Regions from separate parts of the Oryzomonas sagensis genome, predicted to be linked through region 2. Evidence: riboswitches for the same ligand, from Rfam matches in the RefSeq annotation. Region 2 holds a riboswitch; each other region holds the start of a gene.

Region 1 (10,088 bases), 570 kb from region 2:
GGTGGTCACCGGGAAACGGTACGCCATCGCCCTCACCAACAAGCCGGAGGCAATGGCGCTTCGCTTTGCCGCCTCGGATGAGGATTGGTTCATGGTTGCCGTCGCCTTGGAACAGGCTTAGGCGTCAGGCTCCGCCATTCACTACCCCTGCCCGACGAAATACCTGATGATATCGTTGTAGAATGCCAGCGCCATCAGTCCCAAGAGCAGCATCAGACCGACCTGCTGGGCATATTCCCGTGCCTTTTGGCTGACCGGGCGGCGGAATACCAACTCCCAAAAGAAGAAAAAGAGATGCCCGCCGTCAAGAACCGGCACCGGCAGGAGGTTGAGCACCCCCAGATTGACGCTGAGCAGCGCCATGAAGGCCAGGAAGCTGGAGCCGCCGGCCTGGGCCGTCTCACCGGCCATCTTGGCGATCATGATCGGGCCGCCGAGCGTATCCAGCGGCACGACACGCTGGGCCAGCTTTACCAGCGACATGACCGTGATCTCGATTACCTTGCCGGTTTGGGCCGTCCCCTTGACAACCGACTGCAGGGGGCCGAAATGCTCGGTGACGACCTCACCGGCCGAGGCCACGCCAATGGCGAAGCCGCTGACCTTCTCGCCGAACAGGTTCTTGCTGATGCGCGGTTCGGGTACGATGGTGAACTGCAGGTCCGCAGCGTTGCGCTTTATCGCCACCACAACCGGCTTGCCCTTGGCCGCGGCAATCGCCTCGGCGACCTCTTCCCAATGGGTAATGGCCTTACCGTTGATGGCGGTTACGACGTCGTTCTTTTGAATCCCGGCCTTTGCCGCCGGCTTGTCCTTCAAGACCTCGCCGATCTTGGGGGTGATGGAGGGCACGCCCAGCATGCAGAGCACGATAAAGGCAACCCAGGCAAAGACCAGATTGAAGACCGGACCGGCCATTACGATGGCGATCCTCGCCAGAGGTGGCTTATGGGCGAAGGAACGTCTTTTTTCCTCCTCCGTCAACTCCCTCGGAACAGCGGCACTCTCGCCGGCATCCGCGGCGCCGCTTTCCTCCCCATCTTCAGAAGCGGGATGGTGCGACTCCCCCCCCTCGATGAAGCCCCCTTCGCCGAACATCTTGACGTAACCGCCCAGGGGAAAGGCGGAGACCAGGTATTCCGTTTCGCCGATCTTCCTGCCCACCAGCTTGGGGCCGAAGCCGAGGGAGAATTTTTCCACCCGGACGTTGAACAGCTTGGCCACCAGAAAATGCCCGAATTCGTGAACGAAGATCAACACACCCAGGACGATTACGGCATAGACGATCATCATGTCAGTTCACCATTCCCCGGCAGATCTCGCGCGCCCGATCGCGTCCCCAGCGGTCGGCCAGCAGCACCTCTTCGATGGATTTCAGGTTATGGGCCTCATGGGCGTCCATGGTCCGTTCAATGACCTGGGCGATCTGCATGAAACCGAGCCGCCCCTCCAGGAACGCCTCCACGGCGATCTCGTTGGCGGCATTCATCACGGCCGGCATGCTCTCCCCGTCCTTGATGGCGCGATAGGCCAAGCCGAGGCAGCGGAATTTTTCCCGGTCAGGCCTGAAGAAGGTCAGCCCGGGCAGAGCGGTCAGGTCGAGCGGTTTGACGCCGGTTGCCACCCGTTCCGGATACGACAGGGCGTAGGCGATGGGGGCCTTCATGTCGGGCGTGCCCAACTGGGCGATGACGCAGCCGTCCACGTATTCGACCATGGAGTGGATGATGCTCTGGGGGTGGATGTTGACGTCGATCTTCTCCACCGGCACGCCGAACAACCAGCGCGCCTCCAGTACCTCCAGCCCCTTGTTCATCATGGTTGCCGAATCGATGGTGATTTTGCGCCCCATGCTCCAGTTGGGATGATTGAGGGCATCCCGCACGGTGACGCCGGCCAGTTGCTCGGTCGGCGTGGTCAAAAACGGACCGCCCGAAGCGGTCAGGATGAGCCGCGTGATATCCTCGCTACGATGCCCTTCCATGGACTGGAACACGGCGCTGTGCTCACTGTCCACCGGATAGAGCTTGACGCCGTACTCGGCGACCATGTTCATAAAGAGATGCCCGGCGGTGACCAGGGTTTCCTTGTTGGCCAGGGCGATATCCTTGCCGGCCCGGATGGCGGCGGCGGTGGGCACCAGACCGGCGGCGCCGACGATGGCGGCCACCACCATCTCCGTCTCGCCGGCGGTGGCCGCGGCGATCAGGCCTTCGACACCTCCCAGAATCTCCACCGTCACCCCGGAACACATTTCCCTGAGGCGGGGGACATCCTCCTGGGCGGCGACCACGGCGATGCGCGGCGAGAACGCTTTGATCTGCCGGGCGAACAGTTCGAGATTGCGGCCGGCGGTCATGGCGACCACACGGAAACGGTCGGGGTACGCGGCGACGATCTCCAGAGTGCTGACGCCGATGGAACCGGTTGAACCGAGAATGGTAAGATGTTTCATAGAGCTATCCCTTGAAAAAATAGATGACGTAGTAATAGAGGGCCGGCGCGGCGAAGATGATGCTGTCCAGACGGTCCAGCACGCCGCCGTGGCCGGGGATGATGGCACCGGAATCCTTGACCCCGAAACTGCGTTTAAGTAATGATTCGAACAGATCGCCGGCCTGCCCGAGGGCGCCGATGAACAGGGCCGTCACCAGGGCATCCCGAAAGCTCAATTGGGGGAAGAAGCTGAACTTGGCGATCAGGGTGCCGGCAATGCTGCCGACGAGCCCGCCCAGAGCCCCTTCGACGCTTTTCTTGGGGCTGACCAACGGGTAGAGGGGGTGCTTGCCGAAGGCGCTGCCGGTGTAATATGCCGCAGAATCGTTGGTCATGACGATCAGCATGATGACCAGGAGCCATTGCATGCCGTAGGCCGTCTGGCGCAGCGCGACCAGGTGCATCAACAAAAACGGGATGTAGAGAAACGCCAGCATGGCATAGGCGATCTCCCGCGCGGCATCGGCCACCTCCCGGATACGGAAGAGGAACAGGAGGGCAAAGCCCAAAAACAGGAGCGCGACCCCTGCGAGGAGATGGCGATCATTGCCGAAAAAGGGGATGAAAATGAAGAGCGTTCCGCAGACGGCTGCCGGCCACACCTCGACGGTCCTGGCCGGGAGGGCCATGCGGTAGAATTCATGGATGCCGATGAAGACGAAGATGGCCAGCAGGCAGGCGAATAACAGCGGGCCGCCCTTGAGAATGGTCAGGATCAGGACCGGCAGGAGGATAAGCGCTGAGATCAGGCGTTTAATAAGGAACCCCTATTCAGTAGTTGGTCGCTGGTTTTGCCGAAACGCCGTTCACGGGATTGGAAGTCGGCCAGAGCCTTGTGGAACTCGTTGATGGTGAAATCGGGCCAGTAGGTTTCGGTAAAATACAGCTCGGTGTAGGCCAGTTGCCACAGCAGGAAGTTGCTGATGCGCATTTCGCCGCTGGTGCGGATCAGGAAGTCGGGGTCGGGCAGCCCCCCGGTATCGAGATAACCGGAGAAGAGCTCCATCGTGATGTCGTCCGGTTTGATTTTCCCGGCCGCCACGTCCCGGGCCAGCCGGTTCGCCGCCATGCTGATCTCCTGGCGGCCGCCATAGGAAAGCGCCAGGGTCAGCACCATGCCGGTATTGCCGGACGTCTCGCGAATGGCGTCTTCCAGGGTCGCATTGACATCATCGGGCAGATCGCCGCGGTTGCCGATGACATTGTAGCGGATGTTCTTGCGCATCATGCGCGCCGTTTCCTGGCGGATATACTTCTTGAGCAGCGCCATCAGCGCCTTGACCTCCATTGCGGGACGGGACCAGTTTTCCGAGGAAAAGGCGAAAAGAGTCAGGTACTTTATCCCAAGAAGGGACGCCTGCTCCACCACCATCTTGATGGTCTCGGCCCCGCGCTGGTGGCCTACGATGCGCTTGAGCATGCGCTGCTGGGCCCAACGCCCGTTGCCGTCCATGATGATGGCAAGATGCGTGGGCAGCTTGTCCGGTTCGAGCGGCTCCATCAGACTTCCATGACCTCTTTTTCCTTATGGGCCACGGCCTCGTCTATCTTGGTCTCGAAGTTCTTGGTAATGTCCTGAACATCCTTTTCATACTTCTTCAATTCATCTTCCGTGACCGCCTTGTCCTTCTCCAACTTCTTCAGTTTATCCATCGCGTCGCGGCGGATGTTGCGCAGGGCGACCTTGTCCTCTTCGGCCTTTTTCCTGAGATCCTTGACGATCTCCTTGCGGCGTTCCTCGGTCAGCGGCGGCAGGTTGAGGCGTATGATCTTGCCGTCATTGGAGGGCGTCAAGCCGATGTTGGCGTTGAGGATCGCCTTTTCGATGGGGCCGATCATCTTGGCCTCCCACGGGGAGATGGTAATGGTGCGCGGCTCCGGCACCGCCAGGGTTGCCACCTGGCTAATGGCGGAAGGATTGCCGTAATACTCCACCTTGACCGCATCGAGAATGCCGGTGCTGGCGCGGCCGGTCCTGATCTTCTGGAATTCTACCTTGAGAACGCTGACGGTCTTTTCCATATGGGACTTCATGTCGTCGATCACGGCCTTTGGCATAGTTCTATTCTCCTTGTACGATTGTTCCGATTTCTTCGCCGCAGATGACCTTCGTGATGTTCCCCTCGGTGGTCAGATCGAATACGATAATCGGCAGGTTGTTGTCCATACAGAGCGAGGTCGCGGTGGCGTCCATAACCTGCAGCCCCATCTTGAGCACTTCGAGATAGGTAAGCTTCGGCAGTTTGACCGCCGTGGCGTCCTTCTTCGGGTCGGCCGAGTAGACACCGTCCACCTTGGTTCCCTTGAGGATCACCTGGGCGTTGATCTCCATGGCCCGCAGGCTGGCCGCGGTATCAGTGGTGAAGTACGGGTTGCCGGTGCCGGCGCCGAAGATCACCACCCGTCCCTTTTCAAGGTGCCGTATGGCCCGCCGGCGGATATACGGTTCCGCCACCTCCTGCATGGCGATGGCCGACTGGACGCGGGTGGAAACCCCCACCTTCTCCAGGGCGTCCTGCATGGCCAGGGAGTTGATCACGGTGGCCAGCATGCCCATGTAGTCGGCGCTGGCACGGTCCATCCCCTTGGATGAGGCGGCCAGGCCGCGAAATATATTGCCGCCGCCGATCACGAGCGCCAGTTGGACCCCCGAGTCCACGACCTCTTTGATCTCCCGGGCGATGGTGCTGATGGTCAGCGGATCGATGCCATATCCCTGGTCGCCGGCAAGCGATTCGCCGGACAGCTTCAAGAGCACTCTGGAAAATGACGGCCTGTTCATGGTCTGCTCCCGTCTTGATGTGATGTAAGTATGAAGTCGTCAGATTTGAAATGATACCAAGGCGGCGAGTAAAAAAAAAGCCGGCCATGGCGGCCGGCTTCGGCGTCTGATTACATGCCGGCCGCTGCTGCCACTTCGGCAGCAAAGTCCGATTCCTTCTTTTCCAACCCCTCGCCCAGGACATACTTGGTAAAGCGGCGAATGGACATATTCTCGCCGATCTTGGCGATGGTTTCATTGAGGTACTGCTCTATGGTTTTATCCGTATCCTTGACGTAAGCCTGCTCCAGGAGACAGACATCGGCGTAGAATTTGTTGACCTGCCCCTCGATGATCTTCTCGATGATGTTTTCCGGCTTCCCGGTTTCACGGGCCTTGGCGCGATAGATTTCCTTTTCGCGCTCCAGAACGTCGGCAGGCACTTCCTCGCGGCGCACGCAGGTGGGCGAGGCGGCGGCGATATGCATGGCGATGTCCTTCACGAAGACCTGGAAGTTTTCATTCTTGGCAACGAAGTCGGTTTCACAGTTGATCTCGACCATGACGCCGATCTTGCCGCCGGCGTGGATATAACAACCGACAGCACCTTCAGTGGCGGCTCTGCCGGCCTTCTTGGCGGCAGCGGCCAGCCCCTTTTTGCGCAGGTAATCCACGGCTTTTTCGAAATCACCGGTACTTTCTTCAAGGGCCTTCTTGCAATCGAGCATGCCGGCCCCGGTCGATTTTCTCAGTTCGTTGATCTGTGCAGCAGTAACAGCCATCATATCCTCCTTCCCCGTACCAGGGGATCAATGTATAATGAGTGCCTATTCGGCAGTCTCGCCGGCGACTTCTTCCACCGCCTCGGCAGCGGCGAATTCCTCGGTCCCTTCGCTGTCGGCCTGAAGAGCGGCGTTGCGGGCCTGGGCACCTTCGATGGAAGCATCGGCGATTTTGGAGCTCAGCAGACGAATGGCGCGGATGGCGTCGTCGTTGCCGGGGATAACGTGATCGATGGGATCGGGGTCGCAGTTGGTGTCGACGATGGCAACAACGGGGATGCCCAGTTTGTTGGCTTCCTGCACGGCGATCTCTTCGTTCTTGGGGTCAATGACGAACATCAGGCCGGGAAGTTTGTTCATCCCTTTGATGCCGCCCAGGATCTTCTGGAGTTTTTCCCGTTCCTTATCGAACTGGAGAGACTCCTTCTTGGTGTAGGCGTCGACGGTGCCGTCCTCGAACATGGCGTCGAGCCGTTTGAGACGGTCGATGCTCTGCTTGACGGTGGCGAAGTTCGTCAGCATGCCGCCCAGCCAGCGCTGGTTGACGTAAAACATGCCGCAACGGGTCGCTTCTTCGGCCACCGAGTCCTGAGCCTGTTTCTTGGTGCCGACGAACAACACGGTGTTGCCGTTTTCGACCGATTCCTTGACGAAATTGTAAGCGGATTTGAAATAACGGACGGTCTTCTGCAGGTCGATGATGTAGATCCCGTTACGGGCCCCAAAGATATAGGGTTTCATCTTGGGGTTCCAACGCTTGGTCTGGTGGCCGAAATGGACGCCGGCCTCCAGCAGTTCCTTCATGCTGATACTTGACATGTTCTTCTCCTTTGGTTTTTCCTCCGCCCCGTTGAATCCCTGCAAGCCACAAGGGACACCGCCGGTTCATTACCCGAGGCGTGCGAATTGAAATCGGAATTTTATAGCATGATAGCCACGGGATGACAAGCAAAATCACCTCCGGGTACGTGCGCCTTTCTTCCCGGCCTTCCATGACGCCACGCAATTTTTGATCAGAGGGGCTTGACAGAAACCGCGGGCTCTGTTATTCAATTGAAACATTCGGGCGCTTAGCTCAGCGGGAGAGCACTGCCTTCACACGGCAGGGGTCACTGGTTCAATCCCAGTAGCGCCCACCAATGAAAACCATAAATGGCTGTCCAACTTGGGCAGCCATTTTTCGTCCGGGCCAAACAAAAAATCCGTTCACTTTTTGCTGCTGTCATTGCTTGTTGTTCAAAATTTGGGGAATAAAGCGGATGAAAAAGTGCATTTTGTTCTTGCTGATCGGTCTTGCGGCCATGGCGGGGTGCAGCAGGCCGGAGTCCGAAATATACGGCACATGGAAGGCCGAGGGCTTCGATTTCGTTGCCGAATTTTCCAATGACCACACCGGCACTTCCACCAGCGCCATGGGAAAGACCCCCTTCACCTGGATGGTTCAGAATGACGGCAGGATCAAGATCATCGACCAATTCAAAAAGGACATTTTTCTAAAATTCCGCGAGGATTCCCTGAAAATCGATGGCAGCAACCTCACCCTGACCAAAATCAAATAACCCACACTACGCACTAGCCGCGTTGAACAGGCAACCAAAGGCCGAGGGGACCATCCCCCCGGCCTTTGGTTTTTTCAAGCATTCGCTCAAGCGCCTTGCACCCCGCAGCACATCCCCCTGACGGCGGCGTATTTATCACTAAAATACGTTACAATTTTACCGAGTGATGGCTATTAGTTATTAGCCAAAAAACCATTGCAACGCCCCTCATGGAAAAATTTTCCCACAAATACATCACCAATATGCTAAATATATCCTAGAAATTTATTGACAAAATATATGTAGTTTGTAACTATTGCCTTCAAGACAATCGAATAACAACTCAGACCTTATTGAGAGTGGTGGAGGGAAAGGCCCGACGAAACCACAGCAACCGGCCCCATCCAGGGCGTCAGGTGCTAATTCCTGCCGGTACCGGCAAAGATGAGGTGGAGGTTGCGAAACCCATCCTTCGTGACACCCATCCCATCTGACATCAGATGGGATTTTTTTATGGAGACACATCACATGGAAACACCACTACGTTTTGATTCGCTGCTCGTGCATGGCGGCCTGGAACCGGGACCTGCGGGCGCCACCTCGGTCCCCATCGTTCAATCCAGCGCCTTTGCCTACGAAACAGCCGATGCCCTGGAGGATGTCTTTCGCGGCCGGGCGGCCGGACAGGTCTATACCCGCCTGGGCAACCCGACCACCGAGGCCCTGGAACGGCGTCTGGCACTGCTGGAGGGGGGCGGCACGGCCATAGCGACCGCTTCGGGCATGGCGGCCATCACCACCGCGGTCACGACCATCGTCCGGGCCGGCGACGAGATTCTGGCATCCTCCTCCCTGTTCGGCGGCACCTTTTCCCTGTTCCGCGATACCCTCGCCAACTTCGGCATCACGGCCCGCTTCGTCGATCCCCTGGACCTGGAATCGGTCCGGGCCGCCATCAACGACCGAACCCGGCTCCTGTTCGTCGAGACCGTGGGCAACCCCAAACTGGATGTGCCCGACCTCCCCAGGCTGGCCGAGATCGCCCACCAGGCGGGACTCCCCCTGATCGTGGACGCCACCGTCACCACCCCCTATCTTGCCGACGGCGCCAAACTGGGGGCGGATATCGTGATCCATTCCACCAGCAAGTACATCAACGGCAGCGGCACCTCCATCGGCGGCGTCATCATCGACCGCGGCGTCTTCAACTGGAACACCGCCCGTTTCCCCCATTTCGAACCCTTTCACAAAAAATACCGGCAATTTGCCTTCACCGCCCGCGCCCGCAAGCTGGTGCACAAAGACGTGGGGGCCTGCGCCGCGCCGTTCAACTCCTTCCTGCTGACCGAGGGCATCCAGACCCTGGCCCTGAGGATGGAGCGGCACTGCAGCAATGCCCTGGCCCTGGCGCGCTTCCTCGCACAACACCCCAAGGTGGCGTGGGTCAACTACCCCGGCCTGGAGGACGCCCCCGGCCACGGGGTCGCCACCCGCCTGTACGGCGGCCGCTACGGCGGGCTGTTGACCTTCGGCACCGGCTCCAAGGAAACGGCCTTCCGCGTCATCAACGCCCTGCGCATGGCTAAAAACCTGGCCAACATCGGCGACGCCAAGACCCTGGTGATCCACCCGGCCAGCACCATCTGCGCCGATTACCCCCCGGAGGACAAGGCACTCATGGGGGTGTGCGAAGACCTGGTCCGGGTATCGGTCGGCATCGAGGCCCCCCAGGACATCATCGACGATTTCACTCAGGCGTTGGACGCCATCTGATACGGAGAACTGCCATGAACATAACTATCAACGGAAAAGAAACCACCCTCGCAGAAAACCCGGCCCGCACCGTAGAATCCCTGCTGGAGGAACTGGATGTGGCACAGCGCCAGTACGTTACCGTGGAACTGAGGGGCGAGATCCTGGAACGGGACGCCTTCGGGAACACGCCGGTACAAGACGGCGACGCCCTGGAATTCCTCTACTTCATGGGCGGAGGACACTGACCATGCTGACCGACGAGCAGATCGAACGCTATTCCCGCCACATCATGCTGAAAGAGGTGGGGGGCAAAGGGCAGCAGCGGCTCTTCGACGGCCGCGTGCTGATCATCGGCGCCGGCGGCCTGGGGGCGCCCATCGCCCTTTACCTGGCAGCGGCAGGAATAGGCACCCTCGGTATCGCCGATGCGGACGACGTGGACCTGTCCAACCTGCAACGCCAGGTGATCCACTTCACCCCCGACGTGGGTAAGCCCAAGGTGGAATCGGCCCGGGAGAAGATGGAGGCCATCAACCCCGCCGTGCGGGTCAGAACCTATAAGGAATGGGTCAACGCGGCCAATATCGCGGACATCATCCGCGACTACGACTTTGTCATCGACGGCACCGACAACTTCGCCGCCAAGTTCCTGATCAACGATGCCTGCGTACTGGCCGGCATCCCCTACTCCCATGGCGGCATCCTGCAGTTCGACGGCCAGACCATGACCGTGCGGCCGGGGGAATCGGCCTGCTA
Region 2 (10,088 bases):
GCTGGTGACGAGCGCCTTCGATTACAGCCCGGTCCTGGCCCATCCGACCTTGCAACATGTGGCCCAGATGCTCGGCCTGCCGCTCAAGGGGAACCCCGCAGAGAAAAGCCGCATCTGCCATAATATCCAGTTGGGAGCGGCATCGTCGCAGCGGGTCATCGACCATCTTGAGGAGTCCACGCTGCTTATCGTGACCAGTTCGAGGGATGAGTTGATTGTCACCGCCTCTTCGCTGCACCATATACCGGATTTCAAAAAGCGCCTGACCGGCCTGGTCATCAGCGGGCACGCCCCCATGTCGCTCATCACCCAGCAGATTCTCGACGACAGCAAAATCCCCTATATCCGCGTCGAGGAGACCTCTTCGGAGGTTTTTTACCGCCTCAGGGAGCATGTCTCGAAGATCGGCCCGGATGACCTGGAAAAGATCGAACTGATCAACTCCACCTCTGAAAGCTACATCGACTTTGCGGCTATCGATGCATTGTTGTAATGCACATTGTTGTGATGAACGATAATATGCCGCTTTTAATTTCAGGCAAAAACTTCTTGACCTGACACGGTTTTTGATATTTATAGACAAACATTCATATTTCCGGTGGTATTATGATCCCATTGACCCGTCTGGACAAGCAGGTGATGTATGTCAACCCCGACCACATCGTCAGTATCGAGGAGACACCCGATACGGTCATAACACTCTTCAACGGTTACCACTTCATCGTCAAGGAACCCGCTGCCGACATCATCACCAAGGTCGTGGCATTCCGCGCAAGGATCATTCGACGCGCCGGAGGCCCCACCGGCAGGAAGTACCTCGACAAGACGAAAAAGAATCTTTTTAGCAGGGCCACGCTGAACAGAGACAGTTCCATCGCCAATCGCGACGAGCACGAGCGCGTTCCATTTCACAGCCAGGAATTCTAGGACATGGATATAGCAACACTTATAGGTTTGTTAATGGGGTTCGGGGCCGTCTTCGGCGGCGCTGCGTTGGAAGGGCTGCACATGAGCGCCCTGATTCAGCCGACCGCAGCCCTGATCGTTCTTGGTGGCACCTTTGGCGCCACGTTCGTAAGCTTCCCGCTTCCTGCCATCATCAAGGCCTTCAAGGATGTCAAAAACGCCTTCCTCCCCCCCAAGGTCGATCACGAGGCGGTTGTCAAGGACATCATCAACTACGCCACCAAGGCGCGGCGCAACGGCCTCATATCGTTGGAACAGGAGGCACAGTCGGCCAAGGACCCCTTCATCAAGAAGGGGATCTCGCTGGTGGTTGACGGCATTGACCCGCAAAAGCTGCGGGAAACCCTGGAAGCCGACATCATGTCCTACGAAGATCACACCAAACACAGTGTCGAGTTCTTCGAGTCGGCCGGCGGCTACTCACCGACCATCGGTATCATCGGCGCCGTCCTCGGCCTGATCCACGTCATGAGCAACCTGTCCGACACCTCCAAACTGGGGGCAGGCATCGCCGTGGCCTTTGTCGCCACCATCTACGGCCTGATGGTGGCCAACATCGTCTGCATCCCCATCGGCACCAAACTCAAGATCCGCATGAAGGAAGAGGTGCTGCGGCGGGTCATGATCCTTGAGGGGCTGATCGCCATCCAGAACGGCGAGAACCCGCACTTCATCGAACAGAAGCTCAAAGCCTTTGTAGGCGCCCACTAACCCGCCATGGCACTGAAGCGAGAGCCCGAAAAACATCCGAACCACGAACGCTGGCTCGTTTCCTACGGCGACTTCATCACCCTTTTGTTCGCGGTGTTCGTCACCCTGTATGCCATGTCCCAGACCGACAAGAAAAAGGTCGAGGAGGTCATGCAGTCGCTTCAGCAATCCTTCGGCATGGTCACCGCCGGTGCGCCCGCGCCCAAGATCAACGTCATCCAGTCCAAACCGATCAGCATCATACCGACCATCAAGCCGGAGATGTCCGTTGCCCCATCCGGAAGGTCACGGAGCGGTCAGGCCCGTACCCGAGCCGAGGAGAAGGACTTCCGCCAGATCAAATCTTCCATCGAGGCTTATCTGGTGAAACAGGGCGCCCAAAACAAGGTCAACCTCACCATTACCCGGCGGGGCCTGATCGTCAGCCTCAAGGAGGCAGGCTTTTTCGATTCCGGCCAGGCCCAGATCAAACAGAGCGCCTATGAACTGCTCAACACCATCGCCGAGGTCATGACCCAGTATAACAACCCGCTGCGGATCGAGGGGCATACGGACAACGCCCCCATCAGCACCGCCCAGTTCCCATCCAACTGGGAGCTGTCCACCACCCGCGCCACCAATGTCCTCAAATACCTCCTCAAATACTACGACGCGGAGCCCGAAAAGATCTCCGCCACCGGGTACGGGGAATTCCGCCCGGTCGCGGACAACTCCACACCTGAAAACCGTGCCAAGAACCGTCGCGTGGATATGGTTCTGCTCTCCGGGGATGGCGAGCGCGGCGAGCCCTGAAACAACACCCGGCCGGTCTCCATTTTCCCGCCTTCCTCCCCACAGTTTGTGCCGCATCTCCCTCGAAAAGCGCCTTCTTCCCAATAGCGACATGTTCTGTCACATCCCCGTGCTATTGTTTCCTAAAACAATATGGAGGTGCTCGATGGAACCGATGGTATTGCTGGGATTGATCGCGGTTGCCTATGGGGGGTACGTGGCGTGGCTGGACCTGCGGAAGGATGTTTCAGCCCTGCTGCCCATCCGTGCCGCCAGGCGGGACGGACGTGCACGGGGCGGGGGGCGCTACCTGCAAGCGCCGATCAAGAAGGTGGCGGGGGTGTACGTTTGAAATCGCCTTCAACAGGCTGTTCTTAACGTGGGGGATATCCTTTTCCACCTCTTTCAGAAGCCGTTTCATCCGCTTGCGTTGCAGGTCGGCGGTGCCGCAGACCGGGCAGCAGCAGCAGACCACCGGCAGGGCGGCTTCGCGGGAAAAACGGATGATATCCTCTTCGGGCAGATACACCAGCGGCCTGATCACCACAGTCTCGCCGTTGTCCGCCAGCATGGAGGCGGCCATGGACTTGAGCGAGCCGACAAAGAACTGGTTCAAGAGCAGGGTCTCGATGAAATCGTCCTGGTGGTGTCCCAATGCCAGCTTGTTGCAGCCCAACTCCTGGGCCGCCGTATAGAGGGCGCCGCGCTTGAAGCGTGCGCAGATCGAACAGTAGGAGGAACCGGGGCGGCGCTTCTCCTGGATCAGGGTGAAGTGCTCGGTGGGCACCATGCGGTAGGTGAACCCGTTCTCCCGCAGGAACCGCTCGATGACGTCCGTGCGGTAACCGGGATACCCGGAATCGATGTTGACCGCCACGATCTCGAATGAAACGGGCGCGCGCCGCCGCAACTCCTCCAACAACAGCAGCAGGGTATAGGAATCCTTCCCCCCCGACACCGCCACGGCAATACGGTCCCCCTCCTCGATCAGGCCGAAGTCGGCAACGGCCCGGCCGACCCCATGCCGCAACCTTCTGAGAAGCCCCTTGTTTTTGAATTCGTCAAGCGCCGGCATCATAGCGTCACAATCCCCCGCTTTGTTCCACACGGGAGAAGAAGTCCCGCACCAGGGGGGTAAAGGTTTCGTGTTCCAGCAGGAAGGCGTCGTGGCCGTACGCGGAGGTGATCAGGTGATACTCCACCGGCTTCCCGAGGCCGCGCAGGCACTCAACCATCTCCTCGGTCTGGTAGGGGGGATAGAGCCAGTCGGAGGTAAAGGCGAAGAACTGCACCGGTGCAGCGACCGGGGCAAAGGCCTCGGCCAGCGATTCACACCCCAGGGCCACGTCATAAAGATCCAGCGCCTTGGCCAAGTACAGGAAGGAGTTGGCATCGAAGCGGTCCACGAAGTTGTAGCCGTTGTAATTCAGGTAGCGCTCCACCTCGAACTGGCCGAAAAAGTCGAACTGGCCGTCCTTGGCCGAGAAACGCCGGCCGAATTTCGTGTTCATGGATTCGTCCGACAGGAACGTGATATGGCCGATGCCCCGGGCCAGGGCCAAACCGTCCTTGGGGTTGTGCTTGTACTCCCCCTTGCGCCAGGTAGGGTCGTTGAAGATGGCCCAGCGGGCCACGGCGTTGAGGGAGATGGCCTGGGGGGACGGGCGCGGCGTCGTCGCCAGCACAATGGCCGAGGCGACGCTCCCGGGATGCTGGGTGGCCCACTCCAGGGCCTGCATCCCCCCCATGCTCCCCCCCATGACGCAGAAGAGCTTTTCGATGCCCAGGGCATCGATCAGCAGCTTTTGGGCGCGCACCATGTCGCGTACGGTGATGACCGGAAAGGCGAGGTTGTAACGTTTGCCGGTTTTGGGGTTAATGGATGTGGGGCCGGTGGAGCCGTGGCACGAACCGATGACGTTGGAGCATATTACAAAATAGCGGTCGGTGTCCAGCAGGCGCCCCGGCCCGACGATGGCGTCCCACCAGCCCGGTTTGGCGTCTTCTTCCCGGTGTTTGCCCGCCAGGTGGGCGTCACCGGTCCAGGCGTGTTCCACCAGGATGGCGTTGGAACGGGATGCGTTGAGGCGGCCGTAGGTTTCATACACAAGCGTGATCGGGGCAAGGAGGCGCCCGCTGTCCAGCCTGATGCCGGACTCGAAGGTTCTGGATTGTGCCGTGACGATGCCGACGGACATGAAAAAGCCCCTTCACGCGGTATGAGAAGGGGCTGAAACGCGACGTTTACAGCACACCCCTCATCTTTGCCTTTCGGCAGGAATTAGCACCTGACGCCTCATTGGCCGGTTGCTGTGGCTTCGCAGGGCCTTTCCCTCCACCACTCTCGATAAGCAGGTCTATCGAACAAGAATAGTGGAAGAACATGAACATTGTCAACCAAATATGCTGCCGCAGTAACCAGCGTGCCGCCCGCCCTGCGACGCGTGGAGGGAGGAGCGTGGCGGGGTGCGACGGCCCCGTATCCGGCAGATGATGGCGAGACGGGAAAAACCCGGCCCGAGGCGGCTCCCCACGGTGTCAAATTAGCTGGAAAAGGGGCGGGGCATCTGATATAAAACATGCCGAAATCATGAAGGATCAAGCACGTCCGAGGAGGAAATATGAAACGCCTGTTCTTGTTGCCGTTTTTGGCGGTGATGTTCGGTTGCGCCCAGAATCATTTCAATGTCCCTGCGGAACATTTTGCTGCACAGGTCAAGGTCCTCGGCGTGGCGCCCATCATCGTCGATGTGAACTCCGAGATCAAACACCCCGAGAAAGAGCAACTCGTCGCCCTGCTTGGCGACATGAACCGCAAGTATGAGCAGCAACTCGTGCGCAAGCTCAAAGCGACCGGCAACTTCTACACCGTGGCGCTCCTGGACGGCGACCCGCAGCGCATCTTCGCCAATCTCTTCTTCCGCAGCGAAAAACGGGACGACGCCACCATCCGGTATAACAAATACTTTTGGAAAACCGACGAATTGCGGGACTACCTCAAGAAAAACAATCTGGATGCGGTCATGCTGTTGGTAGTCAGCGGCCTCACCCAGAACGAAAAGGTGTACTCCAACACCCTGCTGGCGTCCCAGACCAGCGACTATAACTACCTCATTCTGACTGCCCAGATACTTGACGGCGACGGCACCATCCTCTGGGAGTACCCCAACTTCCGCGGGCGGATACTGTCATACTCGCCCCTGATCAATCTCCAGTATCCCGATTTCAGCGAGGCGGAAGCCAACTTTGCAAGCCAAGCCGACCTGAAGTTCAAAACCATCGACGGCATCAGGCGAACGCTGGACCAGCGGCAAAAGGACCTCCTGCTGCGGGAGACCCAGGAATCGGAGGTCTACGGCAAGCAGTTCGGGGATATCGTCTCGCTGCTGAAGTATGATGCCGACGACGAGAAGAAAGGCACCATACCGGCCAGCAAGCCGGTGCCCCGCCCGGCGGAACAGCCGAAGCCGGTCGAACAGCCCGCCCCACCCGCAGCGGCAAGCCAGCCTGCCGCCGTGCCGTCCGTGGCTCCGGCCGCACCTGCTGTTCCTGTCGCGCCGGCCACCGACGAGATCGTCCCCGCCAAGGGGAGCACGCTGTAACGGCCAGTCCTGCCGGACGTCCCCGGTTAGGGGGTCCTGCCCAGAAAACAACGACGCCTTTCCGGTACTCTTCGGAAAGGCGTCGTTGTTTATGACGTTATACGCTTCTCAGCGCAAGAGCCATTGGTGCAGGAGCGCCCCTCCCAGCCACAGGACGCCCCCCATGCCCAGCGCCGCCGGCAGCCCCATCCCCTTCCGCAGACAGAGGTATGCCGCCGCAAAAAAGACGCACGTGGGCAGCAACCCCCACAATACCCCTTTGAGATAGCCGTCGATGAGCGCTCCGTCTCCCGGCCGATCCGTGGCCAGCCACACCAGGACGATCAGGCTGATGAGCGGCATGGCGGCGATCAGCCCCCCCAGGGACGGGACGCGCCTGCCCAGCAGTACGCAGGCGATGATGAGGAGGTTGGCGGCGGCAAGCTTCAGCAGGAACATCTGATGATCATCAGCGACAGGTAATCGGGCGCATGGGCGGCGATCTCGGCAAAATCGGTCAGGACCTTCTGGCGGTCGCTCCCGACCCGTTCCACAAAAACGGTACTCCGTTCGCGGCCCGTCTGCCGGATAAGCTCCAGGATATCCCCGAAGACCGGCTTGACCTTGAGCAGCACGACCGTTTCGAACCGCGCCAAGGCAAAGGCGATCTTCTCCACGCCGGCGGTGGCGGGGATGACCACCATCTTCTCATCGGCCTCCACCAGCGGTATGCCGGCCGCGGCCGCAGAGGCGTTGACACTGGAGATGCCGGGGACGATCTCGATGGGGATATGGGGGCAGATCTCCCGCAGGATACGCTGCAGATAGATAAAGGTGGAATAGAACAGCGGGTCGCCGATGGTCACGAAGGCCACATCCTTGCCGTCCTCGGCCCGGACGGCGATCAGGGCGGCCGCCTCCTGCCAGGCGTGCAGCAGGCGGGCCTTGTCCGAGGTCATGGGAAACTGGTGGACGATGACCTCCTGGCGGCTTTCATCCAGAAATCCGCGGATCGTCGCCAGGGCGACGCTGGCCTCTGAAGGATTGGATACCGGCGCAAGGATCGTATCCGCCTGGCGCAGGACGCGCTCGGCCTTGCGGGTCAGCAACTCGGGATCGCCGGGGCCGACACCGACGGCAAAGATCGTGGCCATTATTCGTTCCCCTTGCGGGCGGTGATCACGTAGACCGGATTCTGGGCCTCGAACATCTTGTACTCGGTCAGGTTGCGGGTCTTGGCGATATTGACGCAGGCCGCCTCGGTCGTAAAGCCGTGGTCTTCCAGAAACTCGATCGACTTGGTCAGGGTATCCAGGGTCACGGCGTTCAGCACCACCACCCCCTCCGGTTTGAGGCGGCTGTCCACCGTAATGATGATCTCCTCCAAGTGTCCCCCCGAGCCGCCGATGAAGACCCGGTCCGGGTCCGGCAGTTCGTCCAAGGCGTCCGGCGCCTCCCCTTCCACCAGCTTCACGTTGCGGGTCGTGAACTTTTTCAGGTTTTCCCGGATAAAGGCCAGACACTGGGCGTTCTGCTCCACGGCAAAGATACGGCCATTGGGCATCAGGTTGGACGCCTCGATGGAGACGGAACCGCTGCCGGCCCCCACGTCCCACAGCACCAGGTCGTCCTGCAGCTGGAGCTTGGCCAGGGTGACGGCCCGCACCTCCTGCTTGGTGATCAGCTTCTTCGAGGTCTGGAACTCCTCATCGTCGATGCCGATCAGGGGGTAGTGGGTGAGATTCGGCGCGTAGGTCCGGATCAGAATCAGGATATTGAGGCCGGAAGGCTGCAACGGCAACTCCAGCAGGCCGCGCACCGAGGTCTTGGTGAACTTCTCTCCCGGCAGCCCCAGGTCTTCGCAGAGCCACGCCTCGTACCCCTCGGCGCCCCGTTCGATCAGTTCGGCCGCAATGGCGGCCGGGGTATTGTTCTTGTCGGTCAGCACGCACGCCTTTTCAGCGGCCACGATCTTGTCCACCGCCGGTTGCAGGCCGCGGCCATGCACCGACACGAAGATGGAGTCGTCCCACGGTTCCTTGATGCGGGCAAAGGCGTACTGCATGCTGGTGACATTGGGGAATATCTCGATGCGCTCCTTGGCCAGGTTGCGCAGCAGGAACCGGGAGACGCCGAAGAAGGTGGGATCGCCCGAAGCCAGTATGGCCACGCGCTTTTCGGTCTTTTTCAGAAAATCCAGGAGGTCGGAAAGCTCGCCAAAGAGCATCTTTTCGCCGGCGAAATCGGGAAAGCAATCCAGGTGCCGCTGGTGGCCGATCATCACCTCGGATTTGGCGATGATCTCCAGCGCCTTGGAGCCGAACCCCTCCCAGCCCGTGATGCCCGCCCCCACCAGATAGATCTTCTGCTGTGTCATTGCCTGCGTCCCCCGCATGGGATTCAAACCTGCTTGTGGGCAGGGACTATAGCATCCCGGCCGGTAAAAATCATCTCTTTACTGCCCGCCGTCAGCGCGTGTTCTCTTTAATCACCTGCCCCGGACTGACAAAGGAGATCCCCTGCCCGGATTTGGCGCCGATCATGACGCACTCCACGATGGGCGCGTTGATGGCCGTGCGGGCGTCCCAGCGGACGACGAAACTGGCCCCGAATCCGCCGGCCGTATCCTGCTCTCCCAGGTAGACATACGTGGAGCCCAGCGGCGGCAGCGTCAGCGGCTTGGCGAGGTGCGAGCGGAGCAATTTGCCGCCGGTGTCGTAGTAGTCTATGGCGGTGACCCTCATCGGGTGGTGCAGGTCCACATTCCGGATGCTCAGCATGGTCGCCAGACTGAAAGGCAGCGCTTTCGGCCCGCTGAAGACATTGGAATAGACCGGCACGTACACGGCCTGTCCCTTTGAAAGCCGGTATTCGCCCGCACTGGGGGCGGCCGAGGCTGGGCTGTGGCCGAAGATGGCCAGGAGGAGGGCCAGCCCTGCCAGCGCGATACGTGGGTGGTGTTTCATGTCATGCTCCTCAATTTGGACTGGAATTCGACGGCACCTCCGCTTCAGGCCGAGACGAGCCGCAGGTACTCCCGTTCGCTGATCAGATCACGGTTGCTTGCGACCCGGTCGAGGAAGACCATGCCGCTGATGTGATCGTGTTCATGCTGGAAGACGCGGGCGATGAAGCCGGACAACTCCTCCTCGCACACCCCGCCCCCGCGGGACAGGTAGCGCACGCCGATGCGCAGGCTGCGCGGCACCAGGCCGCGGATGCCGGGCACGCTGAGGCACCCCTCCCACCCCTGTTCGATCTCATCGGATCGCCAAAGGATCTCCGGATTGAGCATGGCGGTGGGTGCCATTACCGGGGCCTGAGGGTAGCGGGGATTGGGATGGGAAGCCACGATGAACAGGCGCAGCGGCTCGAAGACCTGTGGGGCGGCGATGCCGACGCCATTGGCCTCGGCCATGGTCGCCAGCATGTCGTCGATCAGGGTCTGGATAAGCGGATCGGCCGGGTTGCCGACACAGGCGGTTTCCTGGCGGAGAACCGGCTGGCCCAGTTGGGCGATCTGGCGAAGAATCGGCATGACAATATCTCCTTTTTCCTCCTAGCCCGCCACGTGCAGCGTGCCGAGGATCTCGGTGCAGACCAGGTCGTGCCCAAGCCCGCGGCAGTCGATCACCACATCGGCGCACGCCAGGTAGAGCCTGCGGCGTTCTTCGAAGAGTTCGGCAAAGCTCTGATCCGGGTGTTTCGCGATCCCTCGCCTCCCCAGGTCCAGAGCCCGCGACTCCAGGGTAGCCAGGTCAACATCCAGGAAAACGACAACCCCGTTCTCGGCCAGGTGCGCCATGGCGGGCCGGCTATAGACCGCGCTCCCGCCCGTGGCGATGACGTGCCCCCGGCACTCCAGGCCGAGCAGGATGCGTTCCTCGATCTCCCGCAGGGCCAGATACCCCTGGGAGTCGATGATGCTCTGGAGTGAGCGGCGCTCGCAACTCTGGATAAGGACGTCGGTGTCGATGAAACCCAGCGAGGCCAGCTTGGCGAGGATCACGCCGACCGTGCTTTTGCCCGCCCCCGGCATGCCGATCAGCACGATATTGG
Region 3 (10,088 bases), 540 kb from region 2:
AGCAGGGCGGCGGTGACCGATGAGTCCACCCCGCCGCTCATGGCGACGGCGACAACCGGTTTCTTTTCGGAGGCCATCAGGTCCCCTCCTCTCCGAGAATGATGCGCACCACCTGATTGGCTTGATGGCCGGCTGCGATGCCGACCCGCGGGGCCATCAGGCCGCACCCGGTCCGGGCTTCCGACTCGCCGTCCCCCACGAGGTACAGGCGGGAGGCTGCCCGCTGGGTGACAATGGCGTTGTTGGGGCCATACCCCGCCAGCCCCGATGCGGCTACGACCACGACCTCCGGCATCCGGGAGAGGAGCGTCTCCACCAGCATGGCTTTCATGTCGGCCCGGTCAAAGGCCTCGACCACAACGGCGCACGAGGCGAAGACCGCAGGGATGTTTGCGGGGGTCAGCATGACGTGGTGCGGTTCCACCGTGATGTAGGGGTTGATGCGGGCCAGGTTGTCGGCCAGGGCAGCCACCTTGGGGTGGCCCAGTTGGTCGACGAAATACTGCTGCCGGTTGAGGTTGGACGGCTCCACCACGTCGAAATCCGCGATCACGATCCTGCCGACGCCTGTTCGCGCCAGGGCCACGGCTACCGCCGAACCGAGCCCGCCGACGCCGGCGATGCCGACCGTGGCCGCCTGCAGCCGGGCATGCACGCCCGGGGTGTGGCGGGCGGCCATCAGCCGTTGCAGTTCGTCTTCCGACGGCCGCTCCCCCCGTTTGATCAGGTAGACCTCGTCGCCATCCCGGAGCGCTGTTTCGGCCGGAGCCGGAAAACCGTTGTGGATCAGCACGTCTGCGCCCGGTTTCCATTGCGCGGCCAGCGACCCCAGGGTCGCCCCCGGGCCGATTTCCGTTGCTGTCTCGTTTATCCGTATGCGCATGGGCAAACTGCTTTTCGTCTGTAGAGTAGTATCGCCGGGGCCTTCCGGCGCTGCCGGATGTTTAATCCCCAAAGACTATTATCTAACGGCCAATGACCTGCTGGAGGTCGGCAATCAGGTCGTCAACATCCTCCAGCCCGACCGAGAGGCGCACCAGGGTGTCCTTGATCCCCTTCTTTTCCCGTTCCGCCTTGGGAACGGCCGCGTGGGACATCTTTGCCGGGTAGGAGATGATGCTTTCCACCCCCCCCAGGCTGACGGCAAAGGCGGAAAACTGCGCTTTCTCCAAGAGTTCCTTGGTTAACGCGTAGGTTTCGAGCTCGAAGGAGAGGACGGCGCCGGGGCCGTCTGCCTGGGCGGCATTGACGGCATGGCCGGGATGGTCGGCGAGTCCGGGGTAATGCACCTTGAGGACTGACTTTTGGCTTTGGAGCCAGACCGCGATCTTTTCCGCGCTCCGCTGGCTCTGGTCCATCCTGACTTTGAGCGTCTTGAGCCCCCGCAGGGTCAAAAAAGAATCCTGGGGGCCCAGGATGGCGCCGAAGGCATTCTGGATGAAGCGGATACGATTGCCCAGTTCCGGGTCGCTGACAACGGCGAAACCGCAGATGACGTCGCTGTGGCCGTTCAGGAACTTGGTGCCGCTGTGCAGGACGATATCGCACCCCAGTTCCAGGGGGCGTTGCAGGTAAGGGGTCATGAAGGTATTGTCCACCAGGGTGATGATGCCCCGTGGGCGGGCCAGCGCCACGACCCCGCGCAGGTCGGTGACCTTGAGCAGCGGATTGGAGGGGCTCTCCAGGTAGATGCCCTTGGTTTCCGGCCTGATGGCGGCCTCGATGGCCTCAAGGCTGGTGGCGTCAACGAAGGTCGAACTGATGCCGAGGCGCTGGAAGATGCTGGTCAGCACCCGGTAGGCGCCGCCGTAGACATCCTCGCACACCACCAGATGATCGCCGGGAGAGAAGATCAACAGGGTGGAGGAAATGGCCGCCATGCCGGAGGCAAAGGCAAAGGCCCGGCTCCCCTTTTCCAACCCGGCGATGGCCGTCTCCAACGCCTCGCGGGTGGGGTTGTCGGAACGGGCGTAGTCGTATTTCCCGAAGTGATCCACCGATTGCTGGCGATAGGTGGAGGTCTGGTAGATGGGCACGCCCAGCGCGCCGGTCAGGGGATCGGCGGTCTGGCCGCCGTGAATGAGTTGGGTTGCAAACTTCATGGTCGTCTCCTTACGCTTCCAGGGCTTGGTTCAAATCTTCGATCAGGTCGCCGCCGTCCTCGATGCCGACCGACAGACGCAGCAGGGTGTTGTTGATGCCGAGCCGCGCCCGGAGTTCAAGCGGTATGTCGGCGTGGGTCTGCACCTCGGGAAAGGTGATCAGGCTTTCCACCCCGCCCAGGCTCTCCGCAAAGGAGATCAGGCGCGTTTTCAGGAGCACCTGTTCCACCAGGGCGTGGGTTGCGACCTCAAAGGCGATCATGGCGCCGAAGCCGCGGGAATCGCGCTTTACCAGGGCATGGCCGGGATGGTCTTCGAGCCCCGGGTAATAGACCTTGGCGATGGCCGGGTGCTTTTTCAGCCAGCCGGCGATTTTTGCGGCATTTTCCTGTTGCCGGTCCAGGCGGACCCCCAGGGTCTTTATGCCGCGCATCACCAGCCAGGAGTCCTGGGGCCCCAGCACCGCGCCGGCGGCGTTCTGGTGGTAGGAGACCCGCTCGGCCAGTTCGGCGTCCTTGACCGCCACCAGCCCGGCGATGGCGTCGTTGTGGCCGGCCAGGTATTTGGACGCGCTGTAGACGGCGACGTCGGCCCCCAGGTCCAGGGGGCGCAGGAGGTACGGGGTGAGAAAGGTGTTGTCCACGATGAGGAGCAGACCGCGGTCACGGCAGAGGGTGGACAGGGCGGGGATGTCGGCGAACTTCAGCAGGGGGTTGGTGAGCGATTCGGCGAATACCGCCCTGGTCCGGGGCGTGAGCGCTGCCCGCACCGCCTCCACGTCGCTCGTGTCGACATAGCTGAAGGTCAGCCCGAACTGGTTGAACACCTTGTCGAACAGGCGACAGGTGCCGCCGTACAGGTCCTCGGTAACGACCAGGTGGTCCCCCGAACGAAACAGCAACAGCAGGTTGGCGATGGCGGCCATGCCGGAGGAATAGGCAAAGGCGCGTGCCCCGTTATCGAGGCGGGCCATGCCGTCTTCCAGGGACTGACGGGTGGGGTTGCCCGAGCGGCTGTAATCATAGCCGGTGCTCTGGCCGAGCCCCGGATGCCTGAACGTGGCGGTCTGATAAATGGGCACCGAAACCGCGCCGGTCCGGGTATCCCATTCCAGACCGATCTGAACCGCCTGCGTACTGATATTCATCTTCTACCTCCCAAAATAAAAATCCCCTTCCGGGGTGTGGAAGAGGATTCCTCTAGGGCATCTCTTCCTTATCTCCCGAAACCGTGCGGTTTCGCTGGAATTGGCACCTTACCCTTGCAGGTTGGTTGCCGCGACGTCGTTGGGCCAGTCCCTCGGTCGCTCTCGATAAGAAATTTATGTATTTTTGTGTGAATTATTGTGGGTTGAGCCTACGATATGCCACCAATCTTGTCAATAATATTTTAGCGGGAGGGGCCCGGAGCGCAGTGGGACGGGTGGTTATCATTGCCGGTCCGGCGGCCCTCCCGTGCTCATTCCTTTTCGAGCACGATCGCCACCATGAACCAATCCTCGTCGGTTGCGAACCGGAGGGTGAGGGTGTCGAGATTGTTGCCGGCATTGACATAGTAATCGTCGCCGCTGACCAGCGAAGGAGTTGACAGCTTGATATCGGCGCCGCCCGGTGAGATATGCTGCTTGAAGGAACCGGCAATCATGTTGGAGATCTCGCCCAGGGCATCGCGGACATCGTCGTTCAGCTCGGTGACTTCCATGCCGAGCATGCTTGAGGTAAAGGCGAGCGCCAGCTTCTGGGGGGCATGCAGGCTCACCAGGCCGTTATACACACCGGCAAACCCGACCATTGCCGTAATGCAGTCCTTGAAATGTGTCTCCGGTGCCACCTGGAGCGGGAGGTGCAGCAGGTTTTCCATGCCCACCATGGTGCAGAACACCTCTTCCACATCACGGATGAGGTGTTTGAGCAGTTCGTCTTCGCTCGTGTGAAGAGCGTCCAGGAGGTCATTTTTCAGCGGCATTGCACGCCCCTTTGTCGCGGGGCCGATTGCGCGTGACGGAAGGCGCACCGCTTCCCCCCTTCCGTCAAACGACCACTATGCCCACACGTGCGATTGGTTTTTCCGTCCAGTCCGATGGTATCGGTGCAGAGGCCTACTCTGCATAATCGGGATGGAAATTTCAAGAGAAAATAAGACGATTATAATATAAAAACAGCCTCGCACCGGGAGGGGCGAGGCTGTGTGGAACAGATGGACAGCAGCGGGCCAAACGCCACGGTGACCTATACCCCTACCTCGCGTTCTCGTCAAGCAGGTAATTCAACAGTATGACAACCTCCCTGATCTCTTGTTTGTTCATGTTGGAATTGGGTTTCCGCAGCATCTTGATGCCATAGGCTTTTACCGCCTGCCGGTCAAAGGGCTGGCCGGTGATGGGAGCCCTCCCGGTCTGCACGGCAATGACGGTCCGTTCCATGGTGTGGCACTTGACGCATTTCCGCGACATGAGATCGAACGATGCCCTGTAGTTGGCCGGGATGCTGTCGGGATCGAAATTCATTCTGTCCCCGCGTCCCTTTACCCTGATGCGTGCGTCGGCAACCGCGGCAATGACAAGCGTGAAGAGCGTGACCAGTATGATGAGCTTCCGCATGTGAGACTCCTTCAGACGAGATTATGGCGGCTAGTAGAGCAAAAATCAGAAACTGAACGTCACCCCGAGGGTGCCGATCTTGTTGGTTATGTCTTGGGCAGTATCATCCGGCCTTTTTATTGATGATCCGTTAGAAGGAAACCGGTAAGAAGTTACAATTTCGTGTTTGTACTCAAGGGCTATCTTCACGTTTTGAAGGGGGGCGTAGGCGAGGGTCGGGATAAAACGGCGCACCAGGCCGCGCCCGTCATCCTGGTATTCGAACCGCAGGGCACCGATGAGGTTCTGGAGAAAGGTATACTCGCCTTCAACGGCGGCCACGTAGGATTTCAGTTCGATTGGGGTACTTGACAGGTTCAGGTAAGCATTGTCGTCCTTGCCCAGCACACCGGCCACCCTGAGCCTGAAGAGCTTGTAGAGGATGTCCAGGTCCGCTCCTGCGCGGTAATAGCTGTTCTGGATGGGGGGGGATACGCCTGTTGGGGTGTTCGGGGTGCCGTTCTTGCCGTAGTAGCCGTAGGCCCCAACGGTGACCGTCAGGAAGTCGAAGATGCTCTCCTCCTTGGCCAGATCCACCTCCGGTTCGTTGGCCAGGTAATCCGCCCCGCCGAACTTGTAGGAGATGTGGCCGTAGCCTTCCTTGGTGTTTTGATCCTTGCGGTTCACCACCCCGGCGGCGACGAAGAAGCGGTTGGCAAGCACGGCGTTGGCCTCCAGTGCGTCCTGGGGCTGTTCGAGCTTGAATTCCGAAACGCCGACCGTGTAGGCGTAGGGGGCGAAGGAATTGGTCGTGGAGAGCTTGTTGTTGGACTTCCAGAGCCCGAGTTTCGGCTGCATGCGTCCCACCTTGAAGTTGATGGGGGTATCGAAGGCGTGGCGCCAGATAACGAACAGTTCGTTGATGTCGGTGCCGTTATTGCGCAGGGGGGCACTTGTCGTAGTATTGTTGTCCCTGAGACCTTCGCTGTAGGCCACATAGGTGGCGAAAAAGGCGGCCTTTTCCCGGAAATTGCCGCCGGCGTTCAGTTTGAGGGCACGCGTCGAGAGATCGAGCTCGTTGACGGCGTTGTGGTCGTAGGTCGCATGTATCGAGGCGGTGAAGGATATGGGCAGCAGTTCGGGGATGGCCGCCAGGAGAAGCCCTTCGGGCTTGGCCTCGCCTCCGGGAGCGGTGTCAGGCGCAGTAGCAGCCGCTTCCTGGGCCGGCGCGGGTGCGGACGCCTCTGGGGCCCCCAGTGCCCCTCCCTTCAATTTGCTCAACTTGTCGGCGTCACCCTCACCCTTCACCTCCATGGTTCCGCCAGCCGGCTTGGCTGTCGCCTTGGGGGTGGGGGGGGCTTCCTTGGCCTTGGCCGCCTTCTGCCCCTTGCCGAAGTAGACGTACGAGTTTTTAAGGAACGCCTCGCCGTACTCGTTCAATTCGGGGTAGATGGTATGGCAGGTGCTGCATTCGACCTTGTAGGCGCGGCTGAATGCAGGGATGGCGTGGGATGAGGCAACCACAATCAGTTGGACAAGACAAGATCCTATAAGGCACAGAATCAAAGCCGGCTTTCTTGTCATGGTGGTGTCTTCCTCCTGTAATTTGATTAAATTCAGATCGTTACCAGCGGTAGCACATCCCTGAACTACTGTCGTAGTTTTTGCAGAGGAAGTTCAAGGCCTGCTCGGTATTGTAGGGGCCCGAGTAGGTTAATCCGCTGCCGGTAAGCGGCAATGTCGGCATGGTGGCCGTGTGGATGGCCGTATAGACGGTGCCGGGGTTCGCACCGGCGGTAAAATTCTGATTGTTATTCACCAGCCAGTCGATCGAGTCATAGATGAGCTGTTTGGAATAGATCGGATTGTGGGTGTATCCGGCCGGATCGTTGAAGAAAAGGCTGTAGTTGAAGTAGGCGCCCATGGTGTAGGCTCCGGCGCGGATTTTGCTGGTGCCGGAGGCCGCCACGGTGTAATTGCCGAATTTCTTCCAGTTGTTGTTGGGGGATAGCCCGCTGCCGTTAATGCCGTAACTCTTCAACAGGGCATTGAGCACCAGCACCGCTGCGCGGTAGCTGTCACGTTCGGCATTCATGAATGCTGCCGTGCGCGGTCTCGGGTCCGCTACCGTGGAGCCTGCATAGTGGCATTTACTGCATACTTGTTGCTCACTCGGCATGTCTTTGATGGAATCGCTGACGGTACCGGTATTCCCCCAACTTGCCGCCAAGACGTAGTGGGGACGGTCATTGGTCATGTGGCAGACGATGCAGGCGCCCTTTGACGCCATGTTCAGAGCGGCACCGACATTTTTGTGGGTTGGGTTGACCGCGTACATGGAGTCGGCGAAAAACTGGAAGCCGCTCCTTCCCTGAAGGTTGGCCCCGGAGGCGAAATCGTGCGGTGAGATGCCTCCCGGGTTGGAGCCGTTATAGTCAAACAAGCCGAGTTTGTCGGCGGTCTTGATCATCTCCCCGACTTCGCGTCCTGCGTGACACGGCATGCATACGTTTGAATTGCCGAGCGAGTCGTACTGAATATTCAACGCGGCCCGGATCAGGGGGGCGCCTGCGGGGTGGGACGAGTACATGTACCAGATCGAAGCTGCCGGTACACTGCGCAGCCTACCGCTGTAGGCGCTGCCATCGTTGGACCTGCCGTCGCTGTGGCAGGTGTCGCAGGCGGCAGTAGGCTCGCGGGTGGTGTCCTGATAGGTGGCACGGGCGTTTGCGGGATAATCGTTTCGCACGCCGTCCAGGTCCGGCAGTGCGTGTACATTCGTGAAGCCCGATGATACGAAATTGATGAAACCGGTGGAGGTATGGCAACGAACGCAGAAGTTGCCGTAGTTGGCACTCGCCGTTAGTGCGCTCCCGCGTGTTTTGAAGTCGGTGGTACTGGGAAGGGCCGTGCCACCCATGGCGGAGCGTGACCACTGCTGAAGCATGGTCTTGGCAGTGGTGGTGTCGTGGGGATTATGGCATTTACGGCAGTAGTGCTTGTAATTGGTTGCAACGTAGACGGCTCGCCTGCCGGTGCTGAAGTGGATGAATTTCGTATCCCGGGCGACTGCATCGTAGACGGTAGTATTGAATACCCCGTTAGATTTGGCGTGGCACTTGTCGCACTTGCCGTCGGTATCCGGGTTCCTGCTGACGTGGTTCGCGCTGCCCGGCGTACCGCTCGGCGTACCGCCATGGCATCGGCTGCAACTGTTGGGGTGTCCCGCCTCGGGCTCGTGGCAATCGGCGCAACCGGCGGCGTTGGAGGTGTTGTGGACCGAAAGTTGCCATTCCTCGGCGATATTCTTGCCGGTGCCGGGACTGACGGCGTTTTGATGGCAATTGTTGTTGAAACAGGCTTCCGACTGGGCCAGCTTTGTGCTGCCGCCGGCCGTAACCGTTTTTTCGCCGCAACCGGCCAAGGCCAGCAGGAACGCTGCCAGAAGCAATGATGCAGCGATAATTCTTGAGACCATGTGTGATCCTCCTGAAAAAATGCGCAACATGCCTTTCAACGGCTGTCCGGCTATCTCAGCAAACGGTAGATATAGATGAACGTCCCTCCGACGGAAAGGCTGGACAGGAAGCCGGCATACTTGTTGACGAGGGCCGAGATCTGCACCCGGTCGGCAAATTTGTCGATATCCGACACCTCGTCGGTCATGACGGCGATAATGTCCTGCCAGTCCTTGTCCCACTGGAAGATTTGCAGATAGAGCTCCGAGCCCCTCCAGAGGAAAATCAGGAAGAAAACAATGCCAAAGGCTATGAACCCCTTTGAAATGGGGGAGTCTTTGATGGCGACATAGATCTTGCGGATCAGTTCCAGGTTCATGATCGAGAGAAACACCCAGATGGCGTTCTCGACGATTTTAAAGTTCCTGATGGTATTGGGGCTGGGGGTCGGATTGACGAACAGGAAGAGGCCGCCTGCGACCAGGATGAGCAGCGAGAAAAGATAGACGGTAACCTTCTTGCCTGAAATCTCGAAGGTGCGGCAAAAAACATAGTACTCCAGAAAGCCATGGGTGATTACGACAATCGCCACGGTCCCGACAATATTGTGGAACGCGGAAAGTTTGTAATAGTGGACCCAGGGATTAATGGCATACGCCTGCCCGAGGAAGATGAGAAAGAAACCGATGGAAATGCTGGTCCACACGCGGGCGTTGCCGATACTGAAGTAAAAGCTTATGGCACCGGCCAAGCCCCAGAAGATCGTCCTGATAAGCTCAAAGGTGTTGACCTGGGAGAGCAACTCAATGAATTGTTCCATTATTAGCCTCCGATTGCGCTATAAAAAGTGTTCAATGTCCTGATTTTGCCGCGGTGATGATTCTGGAAAGTTGTTCCATCATTACTTTAAGGCTGGTTGCGCTGATGAGCAGCTTTGCCGAACGCTCGACGCCGGCGAGGAATTGCACCACATTGGTCTCGTCGAGCAGACAGCTGTTGCCGCCCTGGTCATTCAGCTCTTTATCGACGATACCCCGCCCGACCCTGCCGACCGATTCGACGACAATGGCCTTTACCCGATCTTCCAGTTCCTCGAGTTTCCCGGCAATGTTCTTTCTCTCCCGCTCTTCGCGCGCCGTATTGATTTTATTGATCTCGGATTGCTGAAGCGCAACGGCGGTTTCCCAGATGTTCTGTATGTTGATTATCTCCAGCAGGTTCAACCCCATCAGGTGCTCAACCCCCTGAGTCGTAAAAAGGTCGATCTTGGCGCCGGGCAGCCCGGCGATCTTCTGGGATTCGCTGGATGATGTCTCGATATCCTGGGAACCGTCATGGAAAAATCCCAGGGGAGCGCCGTCCTTGTAGAAGATTATGGTTGAACGCTCATCGGTGTAAATCCGCAGGCAGCCACTCATCCTGTCGGAACCGATTTTTTCCAGAAGGGCCTTGATGTCGACCAGTTTCAGTTCCTGTGCCTTGTAGAGAATCTCGCCCTGGAGCAGGGCATGGATACATCTGGTGAGGTCTTTGGAAAGCTTGTAGACGTTGAGGGTGCCGCCGCTGGTGCCGACCATCAGGTGGCACAGGGCCGTCAAGGCCTCAAGGCCGGTTTGCCGGCTGCCGTTTTCTTCTTCGTGCAGCGCACTGACTACTTTACCTGCCTCAAACACCAGGATGACAGTCGATTTCTGAAAAACAAAGCTGGCATATCCGGTGAAAGTGCCGGTGCTCAGCTTTGCCAGGATTTCCGGCAGCTTCAGCGTGCCGACTGCCAGATTCTCAAAAAGAGGGTTGCCTTTCGGAAGAAGGAACATAACTATCTCCTAGAGTAGAAATCATCATAACAGCAGCCGGCTAATGTTTCATATTTGTATACCTGTTCAAAAATCATGTCAAACAATTATGCTTATTTATACATAACTTAATTGCCATTAACTTAATTTTAGC

What was found. Region 2 has a riboswitch for S-adenosylmethionine ahead of metX (homoserine O-acetyltransferase MetX). Riboswitches for the same ligand answer to the same signal wherever they lie in the genome.
Region 1: another riboswitch for S-adenosylmethionine. It lies ahead of F6V30_RS07330 (O-acetylhomoserine aminocarboxypropyltransferase/cysteine synthase family protein); the one in region 2 lies ahead of metX (homoserine O-acetyltransferase MetX).
Region 3: another riboswitch for S-adenosylmethionine. It lies ahead of F6V30_RS07210 (trans-sulfuration enzyme family protein); the one in region 2 lies ahead of metX (homoserine O-acetyltransferase MetX).

The regions. Positions count from the first base shown of each region.
Region 1 covers NZ_VZRA01000001.1:1,586,361-1,596,448, reverse strand. The annotation lists gene F6V30_RS07385 (chemotaxis protein CheX) at 1-121, shown strand, start outside; gene rseP (RIP metalloprotease RseP) at 142-1,293, opposite strand; gene F6V30_RS07375 (1-deoxy-D-xylulose-5-phosphate reductoisomerase) at 1,295-2,455, opposite strand; gene F6V30_RS07370 (phosphatidate cytidylyltransferase) at 2,460-3,203, opposite strand; gene F6V30_RS07365 (isoprenyl transferase) at 3,242-3,997, opposite strand; gene frr (ribosome recycling factor) at 3,997-4,554, opposite strand; gene pyrH (UMP kinase) at 4,559-5,278, opposite strand; gene tsf (translation elongation factor Ts) at 5,389-6,039, opposite strand; gene rpsB (30S ribosomal protein S2) at 6,085-6,858, opposite strand; tRNA gene F6V30_RS07340 (tRNA-Val) at 7,104-7,178, shown strand; gene F6V30_RS07335 (hypothetical protein) at 7,299-7,598, shown strand; SAM riboswitch class I at 7,925-8,028, shown strand; gene F6V30_RS07330 (O-acetylhomoserine aminocarboxypropyltransferase/cysteine synthase family protein) at 8,106-9,350, shown strand; gene thiS (sulfur carrier protein ThiS) at 9,365-9,577, shown strand; gene F6V30_RS07320 (HesA/MoeB/ThiF family protein) at 9,580-10,088, shown strand, end outside.
Region 2 covers NZ_VZRA01000001.1:1,020,576-1,030,663, reverse strand. The annotation lists gene F6V30_RS04650 (AAA family ATPase) at 1-493, shown strand, start outside; gene F6V30_RS04645 (flagellar FlbD family protein) at 607-927, shown strand; gene F6V30_RS04640 (flagellar motor protein) at 931-1,677, shown strand; gene F6V30_RS04635 (OmpA family protein) at 1,684-2,469, shown strand; gene ttcA (tRNA 2-thiocytidine(32) synthetase TtcA) at 2,696-3,526, opposite strand; gene metX (homoserine O-acetyltransferase MetX) at 3,531-4,646, opposite strand; SAM riboswitch class I at 4,704-4,802, opposite strand; gene F6V30_RS04620 (hypothetical protein) at 5,070-6,050, shown strand; gene F6V30_RS04615 (DUF3147 family protein) at 6,159-6,488, opposite strand; gene cobI (precorrin-2 C(20)-methyltransferase) at 6,476-7,183, opposite strand; gene cbiE (precorrin-6y C5,15-methyltransferase (decarboxylating) subunit CbiE) at 7,183-8,406, opposite strand; gene F6V30_RS04600 (DUF3124 domain-containing protein) at 8,498-8,995, opposite strand; gene def (peptide deformylase) at 9,040-9,567, opposite strand; gene F6V30_RS04590 (shikimate kinase) at 9,589-10,088, opposite strand, start outside.
Region 3 covers NZ_VZRA01000001.1:1,559,490-1,569,577, forward strand. The annotation lists gene mnmA (tRNA 2-thiouridine(34) synthase MnmA) at 1-77, opposite strand, end outside; gene thiF (sulfur carrier protein ThiS adenylyltransferase ThiF) at 77-883, opposite strand; gene F6V30_RS07205 (trans-sulfuration enzyme family protein) at 966-2,102, opposite strand; gene F6V30_RS07210 (trans-sulfuration enzyme family protein) at 2,113-3,249, opposite strand; SAM riboswitch class I at 3,315-3,421, opposite strand; gene F6V30_RS07215 (chemotaxis protein CheX) at 3,561-4,067, opposite strand; gene F6V30_RS07220 (cytochrome C) at 4,339-4,701, opposite strand; gene F6V30_RS07225 (hypothetical protein) at 4,747-6,264, opposite strand; gene F6V30_RS07230 (hypothetical protein) at 6,305-8,158, opposite strand; gene F6V30_RS07235 (hypothetical protein) at 8,209-8,958, opposite strand; gene F6V30_RS07240 (DUF2226 domain-containing protein) at 8,990-9,955, opposite strand.